Regions from separate parts of the Alishewanella sp. BS5-314 genome, predicted to be linked through region 2. Evidence: predicted binding sites of a transcription regulator. Region 2 holds the regulator's gene; the other holds the start of a gene.

Region 1 (4,186 bases), on a different contig from region 2:
TTGCTAAGGGCAGAATATGCCCCAGCGCATTGGATACCTGGGTCAGGCTGACAATCTTAGGTTTGAGCGCCAATAACTGCTGGTAGACGTCAAGGTCAGGCATTAACTGCTGATCCAGAGGGATCACATCCAGCTGCACACCACGACTTTGGCAGTGTAGCTGCCAGGGTACAATATTGGCGTGATGCTCCAGCGCGGAAATCAGGATCCGGTCGCCGGGCTTGAGAATGGTATCCATTAAACCAAACGCCAGTTGGTTAAAGGCGGCAGTGGTGCCGCTGGTAAAGATGATTTCAGAGCGGCATGCCGCGTTCAGAAATTGTTGCACGCTGTCCCGGGCTGCTTCAAAGGCCGCAGTGGCGTGCTGGCTTAGCTGGTGGGCACCGCGATGCACGTTACTATTTTGCTGCTGATAAAATGCCAACTCGGTGTCGATCACCTGCTGTGGTTTCTGGCTGGTGGCTGCGGTATCCAGATAGATCCACTCCGGGTTATGGTTAAAAAACGGAAAAAACTGCCGGAAGGCCAGGGCATCGAAACTTGACATGAGAACTTGGACTCCATAACACCAATGGCATAATTATGCCAATTTATGGCCAATTTATCGAACGACAGTGTGCATAAAAATGCAAAAAATAAAAAAGCGGCCTCAGGCCGCTTTGATATTTAGCAAAAAATATTATTTCTTGCTGACATAATCACGGGCAGTATAGCCGGTATACAGCTGACGCGGCCGACCGATCTTATGGCCTTTATCCGACAGCATTTCATCCCAGTGTGAAATCCAGCCAACAGTACGTGACATGGCGAAGATCACAGTGAACATACTGGTTGGAATGCCAATAGCTTTTAAGATGATACCAGAGTAGAAATCGACGTTTGGATACAGTTTCTTCTCGATAAAGTACGGGTCTGACAGCGCAATACGCTCCAGCTCCATCGCCACATCCAGCAGTGGATCTTTAATATTCAGCTCGCTCAGTACTTCATGACAGGTTTCACGCATTACTTTAGCCCGTGGGTCAAAGTTCTTGTACACGCGGTGACCAAAGCCCATCAGACGGAAAGAGTCATTCTTGTCTTTGGCGCGGGCGACAAATTCTGGGATACGATCAACAGAGCCAATTTGTTGTAACATCTTCAGGCAGGCTTCGTTGGCGCCACCGTGTGCCGGCCCCCATAATGACGCCACACCTGCAGCGATACAGGCATAAGGGTTAGCGCCTGATGAACCGGCTAAACGCACTGTTGAGGTTGAAGCGTTCTGTTCATGGTCAGCGTGCAGCATAAAGATGCGGTCCATCGCTTTTGCTAATACCGGGCTGACTTTGTACTCTTCTGCCGGCACTGAGAACATCATATGCAGGAAGTTTTCTGAGTAGCTCAGTTCGTTGCGTGGATAGACGAATGGTTGACCGACAGTGTACTTATAAGCCATAGCTGCAATAGTAGGCAGCTTGGCAATTAAACGGTGCGCACTACGCTTGCGCTGCATTGGGTCGTTGATGTCTAAATCGGAATGATAGAAAGACGACATGGCACCAACGACACCACACAGCATCGCCATTGGGTGGGCATCAACGCGGAAACCCTGGAAAAAAGCAGCGATTTTCTCGTGAACCATGGTGTGGCGGGTAATGGTCTTTACGAAGTCCTGATACTGCTGTTCAGTCGGTAATTCACCTTCTAACAGTAAATAACAGGTTTCCAGATAATTTGATTTTTCAGCAAGTTGTTCAATCGGATAACCGCGGTGCAGCAATACGCCATTGTCGCCATCGATATAGGTAATCTTCGATTCACAGGAGCCGGTAGACATAAAGCCCGGGTCAAAAGTGAAGTAGCCCTGTTGCCCGAGAGTACGTACGTCGATTACGTCAGTGCCTGCCGTGCCAGAATAGATCGGTAGCTCGAAGGTCTTACCATCAATCTGCACGACGGCCTTTTTATCTGCCATTGGATTTCTCCTATTGTTGTAGTATCGGATATTAGGGTTTGGGCTATTCTACTCGCAAACCACACCTGAAAGTCAATTCTAAAGACTAATCGTTGAATAAGTATTCGACTCTAGTCGTATTGCTGCTTTTGACAATTTATGTAAATTTCCATCTGCGGAATTTTCCGTGTAAAACCAAACAAAAATTGTAATAGCCTTTTATGAAATATATACTATTGGCGGCGTAAAAGCAGTTCACCTGACACCAGCTTTTTTGCTGAACCAGCTTGGGGCATAAAGAGTATATTGGCGTTGGGATGTCACTGGTTTTACAGCGACAATAATGACAACTACGCTCTACACGGGCATCGATGGGCAAGAAACTGTGAAAAAGCAAAGACCAATAAATCTCGATTTATCGACTATCTCTCTACCTGCGACTGCCAAAGCTTCTATTCTGCACCGGGTTACTGGTGTAGCAATGTTTTTCGCACTGCTGTTTGTGATCTGGGCATGGGCGACTTCATTGCAAAGCGCAGAAGGCTTTGACTACGTGAAGTCCTTGCTAAATTCACATTTAGCGAAATTTATCGCTTGGGGCACTATCACGGTACTGATTTACCACCTGTTAGGTGGCATTCGCCATATGATTATGGATCTGGGGCACTGGGAAGAACTGAAGTCCGGTAACCTGAGTGCAAACCTGACCATAGGTTTGTGGATTGTATTAGCCGTTTTAGCAGGAGTTTGGGTATGGTTCTGAATCAGGCAAGCCTGAAGCGCGATGGCGTTCAGGATTATGTTTCTCTGCGCGCGTCGGCGGTGGTGCTGGCGTTATATAGCTTGTTTATCCTGGGTTTCTTCCTGTTCACCCCTGAAGTGACCTTTGAAGTCTGGCATGCACTCTTTGCCAACCTCTTTGTAAAAGTATTTACCTTACTTGCCCTGATCTCTATCGCTATCCATACCCGTATCGGGTTATGGCAGGTACTGACTGACTACGTGAAATGCGCCCGTATCCGCGCCGTATTACAGTTCGTACTTTATGTGATTGCCTTCGCGTATGTGGCAGTAGGTTTATTTGTGTTGTGGGGTGCTTAAGTGACTATTCCAGTAAGAGAATTTGATGCCATCGTTATTGGGGCCGGTGGTGCAGGTATGCGTGCGGCGTTACAGATCACCCAGTCTGGTTTAACTTGCGCCTTATTGTCTAAAGTGTTTCCAACCCGTTCGCACACTGTATCTGCCCAGGGCGGTATTACGGTAGCACTGGGTAACTCCCATGAAGATAACTGGGAATGGCACATGTTCGATACCGTTAAGGGCTCGGACTATATCGGTGACCAGGACGCCATTGAATATATGTGTAAAACCGGCCCGGAAGCCATTACCGAGCTGGAAAATATGGGCTTACCGTTCTCTCGTTTTGAAAACGGTCGCGTCTATCAGCGCCCATTCGGCGGTCAGTCGAAGAATTTCGGTGGTGAGCAGGCTGCCCGTACTGCTGCCGCTGCTGACCGTACCGGCCATGCGCTGTTACACCTGCTGTATCAGCAAAACGTTAAAAACCGTACTCAGGTCTTCTCTGAGTGGTACGCGCTCGACCTGGTAAAGAATCAGGACGGTGCCGTAGTAGGCTGTACCGCTATCGATATCGAGACCGGTGAGATTGTTTACTTCAAAGCCAAAGCGACCGTATTAGCAACGGGCGGTGCCGGCCGTATCTACGCCTCGACGACGAATGCCCACATCAATACCGGTGATGGTGTTGGTATGGCCCTGCGTGCCGGTGTGCCGCTGCAGGATATGGAAATGTGGCAATTCCACCCAACCGGTATCGCCGGTGCCGGTACGCTGGTAACCGAAGGCTGCCGTGGTGAAGGTGGCTACCTGCTGAATAAAGACGGTGAACGCTTTATGGAGCGGTATGCACCAAACGCCAAAGACTTAGCCGGCCGTGACGTGGTAGCCCGCGCCATGATGACTGAAATCCGTGAAGGCCGCGGTTGTGATGGTCCTTGGGGCGTACACATCAAGCTGAAACTGGATCACTTAGGTGAAGAAGTGCTGGAAAGCCGTCTGCCAGGTATTTGTGAATTGTCACGCACCTTCGCACACGTTGATCCGGTAAAAGAGCCAATTCCGGTTATTCCAACCTGTCACTATATGATGGGTGGTATTCCAACTAACGTCCATGGTCAGGTTGTTTCACCAAAAGCTGACGGTTCAGAAGCCATAGTCCCAGGTTTA
Region 2 (4,186 bases):
GCACTGCAGCCACTGCCGGATAGCCCCTATAAGCAGGCGCTGTTAGCATTAGCGGATATCGCCGTATCACGCAGTCACTAAAGCGCGCTGTCACTTAAGGGTGCTTTCACTTAAGGGTGATAGCACAAACCGAATCCGCAAAAACATAAAGGCGCCAACGGCGCCTTTATTGTTATAGCAACGACCGGGCTTAGTTGTTCTTAACGAACTCTTCACCCAGCGTAATGTCGGCTTTCAGGGTGCCTAACATATCAGTCATGGCTTTTTGTTCAAAAGCACTCAGCTCACCGATTGGCAGCAGGTGTTCTACACCGTTTTTGCCCAGTACGATTGGCTGAGCGAAGAAACGGGCGTATTCACCGTTACCTTCTACATAAGCGTATTCAGTAACCGTTTTACCTTGTAAACCTTTAACCAAAGACAAACAGAAACGGGCAGCAGCCTGACCCATAGACAGTGTAGCCGATCCGCCACCCGCCTTAGCTTCAACCACTTCAGTACCGGCGTTCTGAATGCGGTGAGTTAAAGATTTCACTTCCTCATCAGAGAAACTGATATCAGCCACTTGTGATAATAATGGCAGGATAGTGGTGCCACTGTGACCACCGATAACAGGCACGGCTACATCAACAGGGCTTTTGCCTTTTAATTCAGCAACGAAGGTTTCAGCACGGATCACGTCCAGCGTCGTCACACCGAATAGGCGACGCGGATCGTAAGTACCGGCTTTTTTGAACACGTCAGCAGCAATAGCCACAGTGGTATTGACCGGGTTAGTGATAATACCCACCAGCGCTTTCGGACAATTTTCAACAATGGCTTCGGCCAGGGTTTTTACTACGCCGGCGTTGATATTGAATAAATCAGAGCGGTCCATACCTGGCTTGCGCGGCATACCAGCAGGGATCATCACGATATCAGCACCAAGGAGCGCCTTGCTCAGGTCTTCTTTACCATAACCCGTTACTTTTACTGCGGTTGGGATATGGCTTAAATCTACCGCCACGCCCGGTGTTACTGGAGCCAGATCATATAAGGCTAAGTCTGTGCCGGCAGGTAAATCTAATTTCAGTAATAAAGACAGTGCCTGACCGATACCACCGGCTGCACCTAATACGGCAACTTTCATGATTCTCTCCAATTTTACAGTTCAGAATAACCGCGCCAACAATACTGAAATGGCCGCGAAATTACAAATATCTTACGCCTAAAGTCTAAGCAATTTCGGCGACTTTGCCTTCGCCAGAGCGCCTTAAAAGCGTAAAGGCTATTTTACTGTACCAACTGCATTGTTGCGCGATTTTTGTTAGTATCCGTCTAACGAATAATGCGGAAACTCAAACTATGACAAAACAAAACCGCCAGGAAGCGCTGATCCATGCGTTTAAAGCCTTATTGAAAACGGAAAGTTTTGGTTCTCAGGGCGAAATTGTCGACGCGCTGAAAAAAGAAGGGTTTGATAACGTTAGTCAGTCCAAAGTCTCCCGTATGCTGAGCAAATACGGTGCGGTGCGCACCCGTAATGCCCGACAGGAAATGGTCTACACCCTGCCACCGGAGCTGGGAGTACCGACCACCAAAAGCCCGCTACGGCAGCTAGTGCTGGATATCGAACACAACGATGTGATGATTATTATCCGTACCAGCCCGGGCGCGGCGCAACTGATTGCCCGCTTGCTGGATTCCGTTGGCAAGGCGGAAGGCGTATTGGGGACCATAGCGGGGGACGATACGATTTTTATTGCGCCGATTAGCGTGAAAAATATCGATTTTACGCTGCAAAAAGTGACGGAGTTATTCGAAAAGGTCTGAGGATGTACCAAGGCTGCCATTAGCGGCAGCCTCCAGAAAGCCCAGAGCAGGAACAAAAAAGGCCGCGGCCAAATCGATGCGGTAGAAATCCAGCAGGCTGTCGTAATATCGCCCTTCATTTAAGCCTAAGCGGTAATGCCATTGCTGTGCAAAGCGCTCGGCCTGATGACTAAAGTTCAGCACCAACAGGCCCTGACTATTGCCCTGCGAAAAAGGCATATTTTGTTGCAGCAGAGGGAGCGGCGCTAACCCGCCAGCCAGACTGCACTGAAGATGGCTGTTAGGCAGCAGTCGCTCAGCCGGTAGCGGCTTGCCATCGGTTTTCGCAAACCCCAGAATCTCTTCCTGTTGCGCTACGGTCAGTTGCTGCCAGTGTTTCAGGTCCAGGTTGGCGCGATAAAAATGCAAATAACTACCGCCAGCGAACATGGGGGAATCAACAGCAGGCACCAAAGCAGCCTGACGCCGTTTTATACCGCGGGGATTCTGCGGCGCATCCGGAAAACCGGTAAGTTGCCTGCCATCCAAATAACGGAAGCCGGAGAGTTGCTCAGACACTTCAATATTCGCCAGCAACAGCTGCTGGATCTGTTGTAGCGCAATATAGTTTACATCCAAGCGATCCGATCTGACCTGGATCAGTAAATCAGCCATACTGCAGCTCACTGCCAGATGCTCTGAAGGTAGTACCGGAAAGGCCTGTAAGCCTGCCGGACGTTGCCAGGGATAAAGGCTATCCCAATAATGACTACTGATAGCCACCAGACCGGTTAGCATCGACTCCGAAAAATGTTCGGCCAAGCGTTGCAACATTTGTGGAATGCGCAGCAGCTTTTGCCGCAAAATGGCTTCCTGCCCATCCAGGACATTACACAACAAATAACTCGCATGTAAATTTGCTTCGGCACAAATGCCTAATTGTTCCCGCGCCATGCCAGTGTAAGAGTTCCGGTCTGTTTAATATCCTTGCCCCTAGTATACCCTAAATCAGTCTAAGCTTAATCCCCCGAAAGTTTGTGAGATATATCTCACAAAAGACGCAGCCAAAACGCTATTTTAAGCCACCACCTTAGGGACAGAATCAATTAAGCGACTGTATTTAAATAACTTATTCAAATTAACTACTATCTTACAACTTTATGACTAAGATACGAATTGTCTTACAAGGCCCCCAAAGCTGCGGCAAAGGTGCATAATACTCACATCGACGGAATGATAGCTGACAGGAAGTTAGCTGGCAGGATGCCCGACAGGAGTCGAGCGCTTTGATGCGCAGCAGGTGCCGGATGCACTGAACAGGCAGGATGCACAAGGAAGAAACAGGACACCTTCAGGATGAAGAAGGCTCGGCAGGATGAAAGAGCTTTGATGGACAGCCTTGGATGGCAATATTGATCCCGGGTCGCAGGCTGCGGCCAGGCAGATGGTAGTAAGGATAGCCGTTACCATCATAGGATAAGTCATCGTTGATGACGGCAGGATGCGCCAGCGGGCACCGGAGTGCCCACTACCGGAACTCAGGATACTGACCGGATGTCAGTTGCAGGATGCTCAGGCGGGATGCCATCAGGACGAACAGGATTTGCCTCAGGGATCGAGGTTGCAATGGATGCATCAGGAATCAGTGGCCGCGCAGTTTGCGGCCCGCTTCCTTTATACTACCTCACTTTTTTCGCCCCAGCTTTTTTACCCCAAATACACGCTAATATTTTTTTCAGCTAATACCAGCTACCTTTCTGGCCGCCTTATTTTCTCCTGCCTTTGCACACCCGTGCCTGGCGCAACAGTTCCGCTGACAGATAAAAAAACCCCGCGGCTTTCACCACGGGGCGTCAAATTCAGACAAAGGACAAGGATAGACGTGTTTAGGTGGTTCAGGTTTAGTGGGGATTGCCGGTTAGCGGTGCTAACAGGGTTTCGCCCACAGGCTCCCGCAACGTGCCACCTGCACGCTGCGGGCTGCTTACTTTACCGAGGCGACAAATTCAGGATAGGCTTCGATACCACACTCTGAGCTGTCGACACCCTCGTATTCGGCTTCTTCGCTGACCCGGATCCCCACTACTAACTTCAGCAGGTACCACACCAGCAGACTGGTGGCAAATACCCAGCCGAAGATGGTCAGGGCACCAATGATCTGGCCGCTAAAGCTGCTATCACCATTGGTAATAGGCACTAATAACAAACCATATAAGCCCACTACGCCGTGCACTGAAATCGCACCGACCGGATCATCGATTTTAATTTTATCCAGCGCCAGGATAGACGCGACCACTAACACACCGGCAATAGCGCCAAACAGTGAGGCTTGCAGCGGTGTTGGCGTAGAAGGCTCTGCGGTAATGGCAACGAGACCCGCCAGAGCACCGTTTAA

What was found. The regulator ArgR, encoded in region 2, controls arginine synthesis, uptake and breakdown. The targets are predictions, from matches to a motif close to ANTGAATANNTATTCANT.
Region 1: a site for ArgR is predicted at 2,049-2,066, ahead of gltA (citrate synthase). Genes of this name have one in related genera too.

The regions. Positions count from the first base shown of each region.
Region 1 covers NZ_JACEHJ010000002.1:1,075,248-1,079,433, reverse strand. The annotation lists gene H1D31_RS09445 (aminotransferase class V-fold PLP-dependent enzyme) at 1-547, opposite strand, end outside; gene gltA (citrate synthase) at 680-1,957, opposite strand; gene sdhC (succinate dehydrogenase, cytochrome b556 subunit) at 2,322-2,699, shown strand; gene sdhD (succinate dehydrogenase, hydrophobic membrane anchor protein) at 2,690-3,037, shown strand; gene sdhA (succinate dehydrogenase flavoprotein subunit) at 3,038-4,186, shown strand, end outside.
Region 2 covers NZ_JACEHJ010000001.1:505,871-510,056, forward strand. The annotation lists gene ispB (octaprenyl diphosphate synthase) at 1-81, shown strand, start outside; gene mdh (malate dehydrogenase) at 191-1,129, opposite strand; gene argR (transcriptional regulator ArgR) at 1,345-1,812, shown strand; gene H1D31_RS02365 (Dyp-type peroxidase) at 1,795-2,745, opposite strand; gene H1D31_RS02370 (ammonium transporter) at 3,776-4,186, opposite strand, start outside.